3 regions of the Clostridium sardiniense genome follow, and region 3 is predicted to be linked to each of the others. Evidence: a T-box and tRNA genes for the amino acid it is inferred to sense, from the RefSeq annotation. Region 3 holds a T-box; the other regions hold tRNA genes.
What was found. The T-box of region 3 lies ahead of argS (arginine--tRNA ligase). A T-box ahead of a tRNA ligase gene usually reads a tRNA of that ligase, here a tRNA-Arg.
Positions count from the first base shown of each region.

Region 1: it encodes a tRNA-Arg, which carries the amino acid that the T-box ahead of argS (arginine--tRNA ligase) is inferred to sense. The anticodon was not compared.
Region 2: it encodes a tRNA-Arg, which carries the amino acid that the T-box ahead of argS (arginine--tRNA ligase) is inferred to sense. The anticodon was not compared.

Region 1 covers NZ_JAIKTU010000008.1:25,603-32,377, reverse strand. The annotation lists gene K5V21_RS10650 (bifunctional glycosyltransferase/CDP-glycerol:glycerophosphate glycerophosphotransferase) at 1-1,115, opposite strand, end outside; gene K5V21_RS10645 (glycosyltransferase family 2 protein) at 1,155-2,213, opposite strand; tRNA gene K5V21_RS10640 (tRNA-Arg) at 2,413-2,487, opposite strand; gene K5V21_RS10635 (sensor histidine kinase) at 2,613-3,470, opposite strand; gene K5V21_RS10630 (DegV family protein) at 3,708-4,583, shown strand; gene rbr (rubrerythrin) at 4,644-5,261, shown strand; gene K5V21_RS10620 (AAA family ATPase) at 5,306-6,775, opposite strand, start outside.
Region 2 covers NZ_JAIKTU010000017.1:3,600-10,374, forward strand. The annotation lists gene K5V21_RS16840 (alpha/beta hydrolase) at 1-472, shown strand, start outside; gene K5V21_RS16845 (cation-translocating P-type ATPase) at 584-2,953, shown strand; tRNA gene K5V21_RS16850 (tRNA-Arg) at 3,164-3,238, shown strand; gene K5V21_RS16855 (aminoacyl-histidine dipeptidase) at 3,698-5,149, shown strand; gene K5V21_RS16860 (hypothetical protein) at 5,376-5,621, shown strand; gene K5V21_RS16865 (hypothetical protein) at 5,691-6,251, opposite strand; gene K5V21_RS16870 (heavy-metal-associated domain-containing protein) at 6,362-6,742, shown strand.
Region 3 covers NZ_JAIKTU010000011.1:35,590-42,364, reverse strand. The annotation lists gene K5V21_RS13545 (site-2 protease family protein) at 1-273, shown strand, start outside; gene K5V21_RS13540 (Ppx/GppA phosphatase family protein) at 333-1,844, opposite strand; T-box leader at 1,990-2,214, shown strand; gene argS (arginine--tRNA ligase) at 2,274-3,968, shown strand; gene K5V21_RS13530 (AI-2E family transporter) at 4,124-5,236, shown strand; gene K5V21_RS13525 (FeoB-associated Cys-rich membrane protein) at 5,290-5,421, opposite strand; gene feoB (ferrous iron transport protein B) at 5,439-6,775, opposite strand, start outside.

The sequences.
Region 1 (6,775 bases), on a different contig from region 3:
ATATACTTTTCACTATTATGTTTAACACTTTTTTCTACATATTTCATCATTCTTTTATAATTATATCTAAGCTGGTTTATATTATAATCATCTAATTTCTTATAAGCTTTTACAAGTAATTCTATGTATTGCTTCTTCGCATCACTGGATAAAAATAAAAACTTATCTATTACTCCATTTATTAATATCCACCTTAACTTTTCTAGTTGATTAAATATTATTGGATCAATAGTATCTAAGATTTCTATCATTCCTTTTATAGCCTCTATCTGAACATTTATATCTCTGCTTACTATAGCTTTTTTAAATGGCGGCCATATATTTATATCAATTAATCTTATTAAGTAAGCCTTTTCTAATTCCCTTGCTATATGCTCATTATCTATATATGAATTTATTTCTTCTAATGCTAAAATCCATGATTTCTTTATATCATTTATTACATTATGAGGATTAACGAAAACTTGCTGAGTTAATGATCCACCGGCCTCTTTTCTAATTCTATAATAATATGAAATATATTGTGAACTAAATATTTTTTTAGCTCTTATATAGGCTTTTGTAACAAAAACCTGATCTTCTCCATAATTTATTCCCTTTGGAAATTCAATATCACGTATAAGATCTGTAGCATATATTTTATTACAAGGTCCCATCATCCAAAATAATTCATAATTCTTTTTTATATCCTTTGCCCCTTCTTCAAAAAAATGAGTTTTTACAGGCCACATTTTCTCTCCATCATACATACAAGTAGCACATACAACTATATCAGATTCAGTTTCCTCAGCTATGTTATATCTAACCTCTAATGAGTCTCTTGGAAGTACATCATCTGAATCAACAAATACGATATATTTTCCTCTAGCTATCTGTATACCATTATTTCTTGCTTGCCCAGGTCCTGAATTATTTTGAAAAATACTAATTACATTGTTATATTTCTCCTCATATTCTTTTATGATATTAGGGCTATTATCAGAAGAACCATCATCTATTAGTATTATTTCAAAATCATCTAAAGTTTGATTTACAATAGAGTCAAGAGTTTCTCTCAAATAATCTTCTACATTATATACAGGTACTATTACACTCACTTTACACTGATTGCTCAATTTAATTTCCTCCTAGTTAATAAAAACTACATTAATATCTTATTTAAACTTTTTAATTAACTTACTTATTTTTTTTCTAGCCATAGCTAACTTATTACTTGTATAAACTAATGCCGTTATTGCATCAATCATAAATTTACCATCATTATCCTTATACAATATCTTGAAAACAACTTTTTTAATTTTTCCTAAGTTTTCAATATGCCTTATATCTACTACTTTAACAAGATTCTTTAAGCTATTAAACACCTTCTGTTTATCATCTTTTTTACTTCCTATAAATGCTTCCTTTAATGGTGGCCATATATTAACATTAACTAACCTATAAAAATATGCATTCATCAAGCTATTATACTCATTTTTATTATCAACTGCTTTTTTTGTATCATATGATACATATTTCCATAACTCAGTAATATTTTGTATCACTTTTGATGGATCAACAAATACTTGTTGAGTAAGTGATCCACCATCTCTTTTCCTAATCCTATAATAGTATCCAACATATTTGGAAGTGAATATCTTATTAGCTTCTAAATACGCTCTAAGAACAAATACTTGATCTTCTCCGTAATTTATATCTTCAGGAAATCTATTGTTTTTTATTAAATCTCTCTTATATATTTTATTACAAGGCCCCATGATCCATAGTAGTTCATAGTTTTTCCTTATACTTTTATATCCTTCTAAAAAATGACTTTTTATAGGCCATTTATTTTCTCCATCATACATACATGTAGCACATATACTTAAATCTGAATCACTTTCCTTAGCTTGTATATATCTTTGCCTTAAAGAATCCTTCGGTATAATATCATCAGAATCTACAAAGATTATATATTCTCCAACGGCCATATCTATTCCGCTATTCCTCGCAGCACCAGGGCCCCTATTTTTTTGATATATTTTCTTTATTATGTCATATTTTTTTTCATATTCATCAATAATAGCTTGGCTTCCATCAGTTGACCCATCATTAACTATTATTAATTCAAAATTGTCTAATGTTTGATTAACCACAGAATCTAATGTCTCTCTTAAATATTCCTCTACGTTATAAACAGGTATTATTACACTTACCTTACATCTTTTAATCAACCATTTACCTCCTAAAATATAGCTTAATAAAATATAACTTAATATTTAAACTATCTACAATCTCAAGTACATTTTATTATATTATATATTTTATACTATGTACAGTTACAAGAATTTTAATCCTTATTCTTAAAATTATAAGAAAATATACCAATATTTATTTAAAAAAAATGGTCTAACTTTACAAATTAAACCATTTTGGTAGGGCGTATAGGAATCGAACCCATAATGTACCGTCCGTAGCGGTATGTTATATCCATTTAACTAACGCCCCATATATTATTTTTTATTAACAGAAATATCTTATCATAATTTTTAATCCAGTGCAAATTTATTTGCGGTAAGATAAATGGAAAGAGGCTATACTTAGAAGCTTCTTTCCTTGTTATAATTGCTTATTTAAAGATATATATCTGAAAACTCTATTTCTAATAATTGAACCTTGTCACTATGTTCTTCAAACTTGACTTCTTCTTTTTCTAATTTAATATTAGGAAGCATAACTGTAAACGTAGAACCTTCTCCTAATTTACTCTTTAAAGATACTTTTCCATTATGAAGCCCAACTAATGATTTAACTAAATCTAAACCTATGCCGCTTCCTTTATACTCACTCTTTTCATTTCCTCTATCAAATCTATCAAAAATTTTCTTTTGCTCTTCTTCACTTACGCCTATACCATTATCCATTACACTAATTTTAATATATTCATCGTCTATCATAAGAGTTACATATATATAACTTCCACTTGGTGAAAATTTTATAGCATTTGAAATAAGGTTTATACATATCCTGTCAAGAGATTGAGGATCTACCGCAACTATGCATTCCTCTTTATTTGTATCAAATATAAGAGTTATATCTTTTTGTTTTGCATATTTATCTATAGAACCTATCGTATCCTCAAGGAAGTTTACTATTTCTATATTTTTCTTATTCATTTTAAAATAATTTTTCTCTAATCTAGTTACATCAATTAAATTATCTATTAACTTTAGCATTTTATAGCTATTTCTTTTTAACATCTTTAAATATTCTTTTTCTTTATCATTATAATTAGAATATTCATTCTTCTTAACACATTCTAGCATCTGATTTATGCTCATAATCACATTTAGTGGTGATCTTAAATCATGAGATATATTCAGTATGAACTTTTCTTGCATTTCCTGCTTACCTTTTAAATTCTCTATAAGTGATATCATCTCTTCTCTCGATAATTCATTTACCTTATGTTTAAATTTATTTTGGACCATAATTCTCCCTACCTTACCCCCTATTTTAACCCTAAATAAATTTTATCATTATTTTCGAATACTAACAACCATTTTTTTGTATAATATCCTTTAATTTCATTTTTGTTTCTATAAAATAAATTTTATAAAATTATATTATTTTAAGATTTTATTGATATAATTTAATAACTTGTATTTCTATTTATACTATTAGATAATATCTAAGTATAATAAATTAATAAAAGGGAGGTTTTTATTATTAAAAATTTTATTATAATGACAGATTCTAGTTGTGATTTACCAAAAGATATAATAGATAGATTCTCTATACATTATATTGGTCTTATATGCAATTTAAATAATACTGAGTATGTTGAGGACTGTGGAGAATCATTAAGCTATTCAGATTTCTATAATGATTTAAGAAATGGTCTAATGCCAACCACATCACAGATAAATAGTTTTAGATTTTATGAAGCCTTTGAAAAGTATACTAAAGAAGATATTTCAGTTATATACCTAGCATTCTCTTCAGCACTAAGTGGGACATATAATAGTGCATTAATTGCTAAAGAGGAAATACTTGAATCTTATCCTAACGCAGATATATCAATCATAGATACTCGTTCAGCTTCACTGGGAGTAGGACTTTTAGTTTATGATGCATGCACATTAAGAGAAAATGGAGCTTCAAAAGATGAGGTTATTAAATATATAGAAGATACTAAGCTTAAGGTAAATCATCTATTTACAGTTGACGATTTGAACCATTTAAAACGTGGGGGTAGGATCTCTCCTGCTATGGCTACTATAGGTACATTACTTCAAGTTAAGCCGCTTCTTTACATTCCTGATGATGGTACTCTTCAAAACTTTGGTAAAGTAAAAGGAAGAAAGAAATCAATAAAAGCTTTATTTAATAAATTTGAAGAAAAAGTAGTAGATCCTAGTAATCAAACAATTTTCATATCTCATGGCGATTGTTTAAATGATGCGAAAAACTTAGCAAATATGATAAAGGAAAAGTATAATACAGAAGTAATTATAAATTATATTGGACTTGCAATTGGAAGTCATGCCGGTCCAAATACACTAACTCTTTTCTTTAAGGGAAATAATAGAAATATAAATTAAACATAATCTTCTTTTAAATAGTTAATACTATAACGAGAACTATTTGAAAGGGGATTTTTTATGAAAAGTTTAAAAGGAAGTAAAACAGCTGATAATCTAGCTAAGGCATTTGCAGGTGAATCTCAAGCTAGAAATAGATATACATTCTTCTCAAGAGTGGCTGCAAAGGAAGGACATAAGCAAATTGAATCTATATTCTTAGAAACAGCTGAAAATGAAAGAGCTCATGCTAAGGTTTTCTATGACTTAATGATTGAAGGTCTTGGAGCAGCACAAGTTCACGTCGATACAGATTATCCAATAGGCTTTGGAACAACTCTAGATAATCTTAAGTATGGAGCTGAAGGCGAGAGAGAAGAATGGGGTACTGCTTATCCTGAATTTGCTAAAGTCGCAGAAGAAGAAGGTTATCCAGAAGTTGCATTTGCATTCTCAAAAATATTAGAAATAGAAAAGCATCATGAACAACGTTATTTAGACCTATATGCTAACTTAAAAGATGATCTTCTATACAGACGTAATGAACCAGAATATTGGAAATGTAGAAATTGTGGATACATCTATGAAGGGACTGAAGCTCCCAAAATATGTCCTGCATGTAAGCACCCTCAAGGATATTTTGAAATTATGTATGACACTGAAGCTCTTGGCAAAAGTAAAAGATATGCTCCTAAATAATTGAAGGTAAAAAAATGAGATACTTATAAAGTATCTCATTTTTATTATAAAACATTAAATTTTGCTATACTTCCATTTTTAGTTGCCTTTACTTCAAGTTTTGCATCTACCCTTTCTTTAAGCTCTTCAACGTGAGATATTATACCGACCAATCTACCCCCACGTTGTAAATCTAAAAGACTGTCTATAGCATTATCAAGAGATTGTGGATCTAAAGTACCAAAACCTTCATCAACAAACATTGTTTCTAATGATACCCCTCCACTATTTGACTGAACTACATCAGATAACCCAAGGGCTAAAGATAACGATGCCTTAAAACTCTCTCCTCCTGAGAGTGAGCTTACATCTCTTGAACTTGCTGTATAATTATCATAAACTTCAAGCTCTAACCCCTTTTGACCTGCACCTTTACTCTTACTTGTTTTTCTTCTAAGAGAGAATCTATCTCCTGTCATTTTTTCTAATCTTAAGTTTGCTGCATCTATTATATCTTGGAAGTATGACGCTAATACATATCTTTCAAATGATATATACGGAGCCTTCCTTCCATTTGAAAGCTCTGAGAGCTCTCCTATAACTCTATACTCATCTTCTTTTTCCTTAAATTCCTTATTTAATTCTATAACCTTTTTTAAAACATTCATATTATTATCTATTATAGAAAACTCTTGTTTTAATTTATCTTCTTTTTCTTTCTCATCTATCTTCATACACTTAATTGAATCATCTATTTCTTCTATAGAAACTACACTTATATTTTCACATTTTTTATTTAATGTTTCTTTAGCTTCCATTAATATTCCGATTTTTTTGTTGTATTCGATTATTTCTTTATCCAAAATATCTATTTTATCAATATACATTTTTGTATTATTATAGTCATCTACATTTAAAAATCCTTCTTTTCCTAGATTAACTACAAAATCTTCTTTGGCCTTTTTAATATCTTTTTTTAGCTCTTTAATGCTTTTTTCTATTTCTTTGCACTTTGATTTTTCACCTTCAAAAATTTTTATAGTATTATCTCTCTTTTTTACTAGTGTAATTAATCTATTCTTACTATCCTCTAATTGCTTTTCCTTATCTTTTATTGATTTAGCTAAACTATTAATAGAATTAACTTCATCTGGAATATCTTTTTTAAGATTATTACATGAAGCCTTTAAGCCCTCGAGCTTTGCAAAGGTTCCTTTGTCTTCATTATTTAGCAATTCAATTGCTGCTTCTAATATCTTTATATCTTCTTCTAGTTCCCTATTTCTTTTTTGAAGTGAATCTTTATTATTTATCTTAATTATAATATCCTTTAGCTCATTATTTATAGAATCAATTATATTCTTTAATTCAATTCCCTTATCTCTTATGATAACTTTTAAATTATCTTCATAAGTACTAAAATCATCTCCTATGTTTACTGACTTTAAGATATCATTGATATTTTGTAATGCATTATTTACGTTAGAATTTATTTCAGTTAGATTTATTATTTTTTCATTATTCTTTTTTTCATA
Region 2 (6,775 bases), on a different contig from region 3:
AGCAGGATTTGTGGATAACAGATTAGTAACTGTTAGTAATTTTCAAAACAGTATATTAGTAAAGCCAAAAGAGAGAGATGCTATGGTAGGTTATATATTCTATCCACAAAATAATATAGATGAGAAATCTTATATTCCTGTTATGGCAGAAGTTGCACAACGAGGTTTTAATATATATATAATAAAAACTCCTCTGCATTTAAATTTAAATACAAATAAGCTTGGTGAACAAATAGTATCTACAAATCAATATATAAAAAAATGGGTTATTGGAGGAGTTGGTGAAGGCGAGAAATCTGCAAGTGATTTTCATGATAAAATAAAGGAGACTGGAAATGCTGAACTAGTATTATATAATGATGTTATTCCAGTTTTAGATGGAAATAATTATTATTGTGATAGATACTATAAAGAAAATGTATTAGAGAGTAGCAAAAACTTGCTTAAATATTTAAATAAAGTTAGGAATTAAGATGTCTTAAGGATAAATTTATTATATATTTGCAAAAATTTAAGAGTAAATTAAGATTAGTGAATTAAACTAGTATTTATATGAAATACGGTTTAGTAAAGGAGTTATGTGATGGAATGTAGAGAATCTTATGATATAGGGAAAAATGAAAAAATAATAGGGTTAACAGAGGACCAGGTAAAAGAGCGAATTTTAAGGGGAGAAACAAATAAAATTCCTAAGGCTCCATCAAAAACCTTTCCACAAATTTTAAGATCTAACTTTTTTACTATGTTTAATGCACTAAATCTTGTTCTTGCAGCAGCAGTAATAATTGCAGGTTCACCTAAAAATGCAATATTTGCAGGTGTAATAGTTGTAAATAGTTTAATTGGGGTTATACAGGAAGTTAAAGCAAAGAACATAATAGAAAAGCTTTCAGTAATTAGCGAAGCTAATTGTAATGTAATAAGAAGTGGATTTATTAGAAGAATAGGAATAGAAGAGATAGTAAAGGATGATATAGTATATGTTACATCCGGAGATCAGATTTTGGCTGATGGAGTTTTAAGTGAAGGAAATGAACTTGAAATAGATGAATCAATGCTTACAGGAGAAGCAGATCCTATTCATAAGAAAAAAGATGATAAAATTCTTTCTGGTAGTTTCGTTGTAGCTGGAGAAGGATATATGAGAATTACTAAGGTTGGAGCTAATACATATTCTTCAAAACTTGCAAATGAGGCAAGAAAATTCAAAATAACAAATTCAGAATTACAAAATTCATTAAATAAAATATTAAAAGTACTACTTTTCCTAATAATTCCTATAGGGATAATACTTGCAACTACTCAACTTATATTTATAAAAGCTAGTTGGCAAGATGCGGTAATAGGAACTGTATCAGGAATAATAGGTATGGTACCAGAAGGTTTAGTGTTACTTACAAGTGCAACGTTTATTGTTGCAATAATAAAGTTATCTCAATATGATACTTTGGTACAAGAGCTTTCAGCAACTGAAGTTTTAGCAAGAGTAGATGTTTTATGCGTAGATAAGACTGGGACAATAACAGAAGGTACTTTAAAATTAATAGATGTAATAAACTTATCAGATTATGAAAACAAAGAAATAGATGATGTATTATCATCTATAGCACATAATTTACCTAGTAAAAATCCAACTCAACAAGCAGTACTAGATAGATATAAAGAAGATTCAGAACTCGAGATAATAGAAAAGGTTCCTTTCTCATCGAAAAGAAAATGGGGAGGAATAGTAACTAAAGATAATGGGTCTTGGATATTTGGAGCTCCAGAGATAGTAATGGGAAATAAATATCTAGAAATTAAAGCTAAGGTTGAAGAAGAAGCGATGAAGGGCAGAAGAGTCCTTATACTTGCAAAATCAGATCTTAACTCATTAAGAGGAGAAAAGCTTAAAGATGTAGAGAAAGTTGCATTAATCTTAATTGAAGACATAATAAGACAAGATGCTCCAGAAACTTTAAAATTCTTTAAAGATGAAGGAGTTCAAGTTAAAGTAATATCAGGAGATAATCCTGTCACTGTATCTTCAGTTGCAAAGAGAGCTGGAGTAGAAGGTGCTGAAAATTATATAGATGCAAGAGAACTTCCAGAGGATATGGAAGAGCTAAAAAAAGAAGTTGAGAAGTATAGTGTATTTGGAAGAGTTACTCCTCATCAAAAGAAATCACTTGTAATCGCACTTCAAGAAAATGAGCATACTGTTGCCATGACAGGTGATGGAGTTAACGATGTTTTAGCACTTAAAGAAGCTGATTGTGGAATAGCTATGGCAAATGGATCAGATGCCACAAAAGCAGTATCACAACTTGTGCTTATGAAATCAAACTTTAGTGCATTACCTAAGGTTGTTGCTGAAGGAAGACAGCAAATAAATAACTTAGAGAGAGTAGCACAGTTATTTTTAACAAAGACAACTTACTCAATAATACTTGCAGTTGTATTTTCAATACTATTACTTCCATTCCCAATACAACCAATACAGCTTTCATTAATAGGAAGTTGTGCAATAGGGATACCAGCACTATTCTTAGCACTACTACCTAATACAGAAAGAGTTAAAAAAGGATTCCTTGGAAGAATACTAACAGCTAGTATACCGAATGGTGTTCTAATAGCAATATTTGTTTCAGCTACTTTTGCTATATCATATAACTATGCAGGTGCATCTATTGAAACAGCAAGAACGCTTGCAGTACTTATGCTTGCAGGAGTAAGTATGGTAATACTATTTAAGGTTGCATTACCACTTACACCATTTAAAGTTGCATTGGTATTTATAATGATGGGAATAGTATTACTTGGATTTATTACTCCAATAGGAAGATTGATATTTACTTTAAATAAACTTACAACAATGCAATGGATATTATCAGGGGCTACAATAGCAGCATCAATACCAATACTTGCTGCGGTAGTAAGCTTAATTAGAGTTAGAAGACATGTTGAACAATAAAAGCATATAAAATACTAATAGAAGTAGTTTAACTACTTCTATTTTTATATTCTTAATTATTTTAGTGAAAAAGTTTATAATGATATTTTGAGAAAACTATTGAAAATAATTACGAATAAGCTTTAGAGGAAAGTTTATAGAAAGATGTTGGTGGTATTTTCCATAAATGTTTGACATATAGATTATATTGTAATAAAATTAATGTGTTACGCCCCTATAGTTTAATGGATAGAATAGTCCCCTCCTAAGGGATAGATACAGGTTCGATTCCTGTTAGGGGTGCCATATACAATAAATAAATGACTTAACCACGTAGGTTAAGTCATTTATTTTGCTTAAAAAGTGATAAAAAGGTGACTAAAAGTTTTTCCGAGAACGTAGTCACCTTTTTTATTGAATAAAATATATAATCATTAAATAATTCAAGTTAAGCTCTATTAGTATTCTAGTCTTAAAGTATAGAAAAAAATTTCAAAAGATTAATTAAAGTGCAGAGAGAGCGTTGAGTAAGGTATTAAAATTAAATAGTTTATTAATAGGATAGAAACCTACAATTCCATGTACTAGAGCACTATGTAAGAGTGTAGAAATTAAAACTAAAAAAGTAGTAAAAGAATGATCTATTGGAAGTAAATCAATAAATGAGATATTATTATATAAGATTTATAAATCAAACAAAACAGAATTAATGATTAAATAATTCTATTAAGTAATGATTAAATATTGTTTAAAGGAGAGAGCAAAATGAGAGTATTAGAAAATTTAGAACCTAAAAAAGTATTTGAATTTTTTGAAGATTTAACAAGAATACCTCATGATTCTGGAAATGAAAAAGAAATTAGTGATTATCTTGTTAAGTTTGCAAAAGAGAGAAATCTTGAAGTCATTCAAGATAAGGCTTTAAATGTAATAATTAAAAAGCCTGCTACAAAAGGGTATGAGAATATACCAGGAGTTATAATCCAAGGTCATATGGATATGGTATGTGAGAAGCTAAAGCATAGTAATCATGACTTTGAAAAAGATCCATTAAAATTAAGAATTGTTGATGATGAATTTGTTTATGCAACAGATACTACTTTAGGAGCTGATGATGGTATAGCGGTAGCATATGGGCTAGCTATATTAGATTCTAATGTAATAGAGCATCCAGCAATAGAGTTTGTAGTAACTACAGAAGAAGAGACCGTTATGGGTGGAGCTAATGAGTTAGACACATCAGGATTGAAAGGAAAAGTTCTTTTAAATATAGATGCTGAAGAAGAGGGAGTATTTATTTTAGGTTGTGCTGGTGGAATTCTGGTTTACCCAGAAATAAAAATAGAATTTGAAGATTTTAATGGAGAGTCTTTGCAATTAGAGGTTGCAGGACTTAAAGGTGGGCATTCTGGAATGGAGATTCACAAGCAAAGAGGAAATGCTAATAAGTTAATGGGAAGACTTTTATATACGTTAGGTAAAGAAGTTAACTTTAATATTGCAACAATTAATGGTGGATCAAAATCTAATGCTATACCTCGTTCTTGTAAAACTATAATTAGTGTAAGAAAAGAAGAAATAGAAAAAGTTAAAGAGATTTGCGCTAATTTAGAAAAAGACTTTAAGAATGAATATAAAGTAGAAGATTCAGATATTCATATTATAGTTAAAAGTGATGAAAAGTTAGAGAAACAATTAACTAAAAAGGTTACGGATAGTTTAATAAGATTCTTATTTGTAGTTCCAGATGGCATACAATCTATGAGTAAAGAAATAGACGGGTTAGTAGAAAGCAGCTTAAATGTTGGGATAGTAGAAACTTTAGAGGATAGAATTAAATTTATTATTGATATAAGAAGTGCAGTTAGAAGCAAAACGCATGAGATTGTAAATAGAATAGAGGCTCTTTGTGATGCCGTAGGAGCTGCTATGGACCAAAATGGTGAATATCCAGAGTGGCAATATGAACCGAAATCAAGAATAAAAGATTTAAGCGTAAAAACGTATAATAATTTATTTGGAATTGAGCCTCAAATAACCGCTCTACATGCAGGGCTTGAAAGTGGAATATTTAAAGAAAAACTACCATCTGATGTAGAAATAATAAGTTTTGGACCAGATATATTTGATGTACATACTGCAAATGAGCATTTTAGCATAGAATCTGTTGGACGATTCTATAAATTCTTAACTCAGCTATTAAAGAATATGAAATAATAAAGTTATTTTATCGCGTAGTTTATAGCTATCATAAAAAATAAAATTACTATTAAAGAGTTAAATAGATCTTCAGATAATAAGTATATCTCGATGTTAAATTTAAAAACATTAAATTTGTTATATATAGTAAGATAAGTTTATCATATAGTTTTATGGTATAATTTACTATGAAAATAAAAAATGAAAAATTTATATATAAAAATTAGAGGTGAAGAAGGAATTTATGAGTAAAGAGGAAGCACTCAGTAAGTTAAGTAAAGAAGAGGTGGCAATTGTATTTAAGCATTCTGCACTCGTTACAATATTGTGTAGTGCCATCTATATTTTATTATCTTTTATGGAATTTGAGCTATTTAGTTCTATATGGATAGAGATATTATCTGCAATAGTATTTTTTGCTCTTCAGTTTACCTTTTTATATTTAGCAAAATCGCTAGATAAAAAATTAGAAGAATTAAAACAATTATAAAGAATAGAAAAAAGATAGACATTTAATATACGTCTATCTTTTTGTTTTAATTTAAGTTTAAGATTATCATTAATCCAATCTCTTATATATTATAGGAGATTCGAATCCAAATGTTATCTTATCATCCTTTTTAAACACTTCACTTACCTCTAGAACACCATCTGACATTCTTTCTTTCAATATGAATGTTGTACTAGGTGTAAAATGACTTATACTTTCTCCAATAAAGCTACCATCTTTATAAGAATATATCATTGGAGTGAATTTAGGAGATATTTTTAATTCATTAAAATCCATAGTTAAATCTACATTATCATTTCTGAAATCCTCTTTTGATATAGCATTAGGTAATTCATAAGATTCTAATACTACATTTCCTTCTTTATTTAATTTAAATAAGAATAAATGAGGAAGAATATTTTTGAAGTTCCCCATATCATAATAACTTTCTTCTATAACAAAGTAACCATTAAAGCCTTCTGGAATATCTTTAATTTTATCATTGCATACTCCATTTATATGATGAGCTTTTGGATGAATTATTTTTCCTAAAGCTTTTTCTTTAGATATTTGTTCATCATTATTGAATTCTCCGCATAGATTTTTAATAAATAGCTCTAATTTTTCCAAAATAAGCACCTCCATAAAAGTATATAAGTTAATTATAATACTTTTATTTTAGGATAAACGTTAAAATTTTATAATTTAATGAAAATAATTTAAGTATGTAGGGGGAATGTATGGGAATACAAGCAAAACTAATAAAGAAGTTAATAAAAATAAAGGTGTATGAGTGTTTGAAAGGGCAAGTAGTAATAGAGATGAAGTGCTTAAAGATGTTATCAGAGGAGTATAGAAGTTATGAAGTATTTTTAGAAAAGGCCCTTAGTAAGCTAAATGGTATTACAAGTATAGATGTTGATATATCCAAAGGATTTATAACCATAAATTATGATGATAATAAACAAAGTGAGGATAATGTAATAAAGTGGGCTTATAAAGTGAAAGATATTGGAATAGATAACTTTGATTTAATAAAAACAGAGGGAGAGAAGAATCTAGATAATGTAGTGAAAATTATAGAAAATAAGCTTGATAAAGAACTAAAAGACTATTGTTAAAAATATAACACGCAAAGTTCGACAAAGTCTAAC
Region 3 (6,775 bases):
GTACTTATAATAATAACAAAATATATAATACAGATTAATATAACTTTATTTGTATTTAATTTATTGCCACTACCAGGACTTGATGGATTTAGTATTCTTAGAGACTTAAGTCCAAAACATTTTTATAAAATATCAGATAGTCTTTATAGATATCAATTTTTAATATTTATAGCTATAATTTTTATTGGAGGTCCGATAATTAGAATACCGTCAGAGTTAATATTAAAATTATTATCAAATATAGTAGGTTCAATATTTGGTATAATATTCTAATGATAAATAAGCAGTTAGTCTTAAATGGCTAACTGCTTTAATTATTATATATTAATTTTTTAATTTACTTTTTCTATTACTAGATCTCTATTGTATATTTCTTTAAATGAGCGAGCACTTCTCATAGCTTGACGAATTTCAAGTTCTAAATCTAATTGAGATTTAACTTCTAATTTAACTGTTTCATTATCAATGGTTGCATGTATATCAGAAACGGTACCCTCTAAACTTCTATCAAGTCCTTCAGCTATTTTAAGTATAGAACCAATATACTCTATAGCCTTAATATCTATTCTATTAATTATAGAAGTATATTGAGGGAATGGAATATGATATTGATTGTTTCTATGACAAGCAGCAATGGCAGCGCTCATTAATAATTCTTTTTGTGATAAGCCATTTATAGATGAGTTTAATATTACATAAAAACTGTGTTTATGATGATTATAATAGTCAATGCTTATACCACAATCATGCAATAATGCAGAGGTTATAAGTATTCTTCTATAAGAATCATCTAATCTATGTATTGGCTTTAAATCTTCAAAAATATTTTGTGATATTTCATAAACATGTTTTGCATGATTTTTATTAATATTAAGTTTATTCATGATTCCTTTAATACTAAATACTAGCATATTTTTTTCATAATCATAATTATCTTGAAGGTACTCATAGATAATACCATCTCTTAAACCTCTAGCTGAGGTTATTACATTACTTGTTGATGTATATGAAAGTATATTATGGAATATACAAAGTCCAGCAACAATTATATCTGCACGTTCAAAAGGTAGACCAGGAACTTGTTTACGTTGCTTAAGACTCTTACACTTTAATAAATTATATATTTCATGAACATCAATATCTGTTAGGGTATAGTTATGCTCAATATCAAAAGGATAGCGCTTTCTGATTCTATCCATCCTTCCAAGAGCTTTAATAGTACCACCAACGGCTATGATTGAATCAAAACTAGAATTTTTAAGCCATGTACATTCATGAATTAAATCATTAATTGTACTTTTAGCAGCTTCTAGGTCTTCTCTTAATATTCTATCTTTAAGATTATATTCAGAAGTAAGGTTTAATGTACCTGCTGGGATTGAATAATGTTTTTCTATTTCTCCATCTTTAACCCAAGCTAAATGGGTAGCGGTACCCTCTATATCAACTATTAGAGAATTTTTAAAATATATAGTATTTACTACTCCTAGAAAATTATAATATATTTCTTTATCTACATCTAAGATAGTAATATCAATATCAAGTTCATTTTTTATTAGATTTAATAATTCATCGCTATTTGATGCAGTTCTAAATGTTTCTGTAGCAACTGCAATAATTTTTTTAGCTCCTGATACCTGACACATTGATTTAAATGCTCTTAAATTTGATAGGGTAATATTAAGTTTTTCACTTGATAATTCAGTACCATCTATTAAATCTTGACAAAGTCTTATAGATGTAGTTAATTCATCAATTTGCCTAAAATAACCATCTTCTTCTACTTCATTTAAAGTCAGCGTAACTGAGTTAGCACCTATTTCAATAACACCAATTCTTTTCATAACAAACTCCTTAAACAATAGTTAATTTTAAATATGTATTACTATTATACAACATTTTAAACTGTTGTGTTAAAAATAAGAATATTTAACTATTTGTTGACATTATGTAAGTACTCTATGTATAATATATGAAAGAAAGTAAAATATAAATTCAATGAAGAGGAGAGTAGAGTAATCGATTCTTTTTAGCGAGTAAGGAGTTTTGGTGGAAGCCTTACAGATAGATTATTTGAAGAGAACCTTGGAGAAGCACCTGAAATGAGTAGGGATCGCCGCAAATTTTAATCATTTGCGTTATCAAAAAAGAGTGGCATTTCTTTATGCAAGTAGAGTGGTACCGCGGAAAAAATGATATTATTCCGTCTCTTATTTTATAAATAAGAGACGGTTTTTTATATTTTACGGAAAGAATACGAGGAGGAATAGAAAATGGATTATAAACAAATTATTGCAGAATTAATAAAACAATATGTTGATTTAGATGTAGAAGATATTAAAAAACTTATAGAAATACCACCAAAATCAGAGATGGGAGATTATGCTTTTCCTTGCTTCCAATTAGCAAAAGTTATGAGAAAAGCTCCAAATATGATATCTGAAGAGCTAGCTTCAAAGATAAATAAAGAAGGGTTTGAAAAAATAACAAACTTAGGACCATATGTAAACTTCTTTGTTGATAAGGCAGCATTTTCAAAAGCAACTATAGAGGAAGTTATTAAAGAAGGAGATAAATATGGTTCATCAAATATTGGTGAAGGAAAGACAGTATGTGTTGAATATTCATCACCAAATATAGCTAAGCCTTTCCATGTTGGTCATCTTTGTACAACAGCTATAGGGAATTCTCTTTATAAGCTATTTAAAGAAGAAGGATATGATGTAGTTGGAATAAATCACTTAGGAGACTGGGGAACTCAATTTGGTAAGCTTATATCAGCTTATAAAAGATGGGTTGATGAAGAAGCTTTAGAAAAAGATCCAATAGCAGAGCTTTTAAGAATATATGTTAAGTTCCATGATGAGGCAGAAAAAGATCCATCATTAGTTGATGAAGGAAGATTACACTTCAAGAGACTAGAAGATGGAGAGCCAGAAGAAACAGCTCTATGGAAGAGATTTAGAGAGCTTAGCTTAAAAGAATTTAATAGAGTATATGATTTATTAGGAATTAAATTTGATTCATTAGCAGGAGAAGCATTCTATAATGACAAGATGCAAGTTGTAATTGATGAATTAAAAGAAAAGAACTTACTTACAGAAAGTAATGGAGCACAAGTTGTTATGCTTGATGAATACAACATGCCCCCTTGTATAGTTCTTAAAGGCGATGGAGCAACTATATACGCGACAAGAGATTTAGCTGCTGCAAATTACAGAAAGAATACTTATGATTTTGATAAGTGTATCTATGTTGTAGGAACACCTCAAGCATTACATTTCAAGCAAGTATTTAAGACATTAGAACTTGCAGGAAAAGATTGGGCTAAAGATTGTGTCCATGTAGGCTTTGGATTAGTTAAGTTCCCGGATGGCGGAATGTCAACAAGAAAAGGTAAAGTAATACTTTTAGATGATTTATTAAATGAAGCTATAGCTAAAACTTTAGAAATCATAAATGAAAAGAACCCAGAACTTGAAAATAAAGAAGAAGTTGCTAAAAAGATAGGTATAGGTGCAGTTGTATTTACTTATCTTAAGAATTCAAGAGAAAAAGATATAATCTTTGATTGGAAAGAAATACTTTCATTTGAAGGAGAAACAGGTCCATATGTTCAATACTCATATGCAAGAGGTAACAGCATATTAGAAAGAGCTGGAGAAGTTGATTTAACAAATGTAGATTATAGTAAGTTAGATTCAAAAGAAGAGTTTGAATTAATAAAAGCTTTAGAAAGCTTTAAGAAAAATATACATTTAGCAATTGAAAAGCTTGAGCCATCAGTTGTAACTAGATATGTAGTTGATGTAGCAAAATCATTTAATAAATTCTATAATGCTCATTCAGTATTAAATTTAGAAGATGAAGAACTTAAAAAAGCAAGACTTGCATTAGTAAAGGCAAGTTTACAAGTAATCAAGAATGGGTTAGGATTAATTGGAATAGAAGTTGTAGAAAAGATGTAATATTTTAAAAGTGCTAGAGAGTTTATATTCTCTAGCACTTTTTTAACATTTCCTAAGAATATGTTAAACTTTATTACTTACTTGTATACAGAAATATCATATGTGATATAATTCAATATAGACGGAAAAGACTAGAAGAAAGGTGATGGGATGGAGTGAGTTTTAATAAAAATATAAAGTATAAAGATGTTTTAATATTCGCTTTAGTAGCCTTTATAGGTTATAAAATTGTTGATAACTATGCAGTTTATCTAGCTGTATTTAAACAGTTTTTAGTAGTACTTAAGCCATTTATGTTTGCATTAATTTTTGCATATGTATTAAATCCAATTATGAAATTATTTGAGAAGAGATTGAAGTTAAAGAGGGGGCCAGCGGTAGGATTAACATATTTTATTGTACTAGGAATAATAGTTCTTATAGGATTATATGGTATACCTAGTATTATAGATAGCATAGTTTCTATTACCAAAGATATACCAGACTATGTAAGCACAGTACAAGGTTGGGTCAATTCAGCACTTGAAAATGATAAATTCTATGAATTAATGAAAGATGCTGGCATACTACAGACTTTAACATCATTGTCAACTAAGGCGGGAACTATTTTAGTTTCAATATTAGAAAGCACAGCTGGATCACTTGTATCTATAACTACAGATATAATAATGTTTGGCTTTGGATTCTTAATATCAATTTATATATTACTTGATAAAGAGAAATTTATAAAACAAGCAAAGTTATTACTTATGATGCTTATAGGTGAGAAGTGGGGAAATAAAATACTTAATTTAACTAGAGTATATAATTATATGATTGGTACATATATAGGTATAAAGGCTCTAGATTCATTGATAATAGGACTTATGTCTCTTGTTGGGTTAATGGTATTAAAAGTGCCTTATGCCATATTATTAGCAGTTGTAGTTGGTTTTACTAACATGATTCCATACTTTGGACCTTTTGTGGGTATGGTAGTTTGTTCTATAGTAGCTGTATTTGTATCTCCTTGGAGGGCACTAGCTGTATTTATATTCTTACTTGCACTTCAACAATTCGATGCTTGGTATTTAGAACCTAAGCTAGTAAGTGGAAAAGTTGGAATTGGACCATTTTGGGTTATATTTGGAGTAACACTTGGTGGAGGTTTCTTTGGACCTTTAGGAATGCTTTTAGCATCACCAACAATGGCTACAATAAAGATATATTATGATAAAGTAGTAAATAAGTATAAAGATGAACATAAAGAATTGGTAGATTCATTATAGTAAATAAAAAAATCAGTAGCTTAAAGCTACTGATTTTTTTATTTGATATTCTTTTAATTTTTTCTAGAAGGACAGCTTTTGCTACATGAACCACAATTACATTGTCCTTTAGAGGATTTCTTAACATTTTTATATATTATATATACAGCTACAGCTGCAATTCCTATTGCTATTGCTATTTCCATTTATATCACCTTCGTTTTTAAATAAATATTGAAGCTACATTATAGAATATAAATGCAACAACCCATGCAAGTACAAGTTGATAACAAACTGAGAATATTGTAAGCTTTGTTCCATACTCTTTTTTCATAGTACCTACTGCAGATACACAAGGTACATAAAGTAAAGTAAATATTAAGAATGAGTATGCTGAAATTGCTGTAAAGAACTGAGGTAAAATAACCTTTAAATCTCCATTGAAAATAACTTCCATTGAAGAAACTACACTTTCTTTTGCAAGTAATCCACTAAGTAATGATACTGAAGATTGCCAGTTACCAAATCCAAGTGGTGCAAATATTGGAGCTATAAATGATCCAATAGAAGCTAAAATACTTTCATCAACACTTTCAACTACTCCATGTAAATTAAAGTTTGATAAGAACCATATTACTACAGTCATTGCAAATATTATAGTACCGGCTTTTTTTATGAAGCCTTTAGCTTTATCATAAGTTTGTTTTACTATTGAACTTAATTGAGGAATTTTATAATTAGGAAGTTCTATTATAAAAGGTTCCTCATCCTTTTTAAATAAAGTATTTTTAAATAAGATACCAATTAAGAATGCTATAATTATCCCTAATAAATATAGTGATGCAACAACTAAGCCTCTATGTTCAGTAAAGAATACTGAAGCAAATAATGCATATACAGGAAGTCGTGCATTACATGACATCAATGGAACAAGAAGAGCTGTAAGCTTTCTGTCTTTTTCACTTTCAAGGGTTCTAGCAGACATGATTGCAGGAACTGAACATCCAAATCCAACAACCATAGGTAAAAATGCTTTTCCTGAAAGCCCCATTTTTCTCATAAATTTATCCATTAAAAATGCTATTCTTGCCATATATCCGCTATCTTCTAAGAATGCTATACAAATAAATAGTGCAAGAATTACAGGTAAAAGTACTAAAATACCACCAACACCACCGATGATACCATCAACTAATAGTGATTGGAACCAAGGAGAAGTACTTGAAAGTAATGTATGCATCCAAGGTATAAATGAATCATTTAATACTCCATCTAAAAAGTCTGATATAGGTTGTCCAACCCATGAAAAAGTAAATTGGAACATAAATACCATTATTAAAATAAACAATGGATAAGCTAAAAATGGATTTAAGAATATTTTATCTAATCTTTCCGTTAAATCCTTTTTATTAGTATCTTTCTTATTTAAACAGTTATGTATAACTTTTTCTATATATTTATAAGCTGATTTCTCATCTTTAAAATCAAATTTATTTACATCTTTTATGTGTGTAAAGTTCTGTTTCTCTATTGTTTCCTTTAATAAATCTATACCTTGTC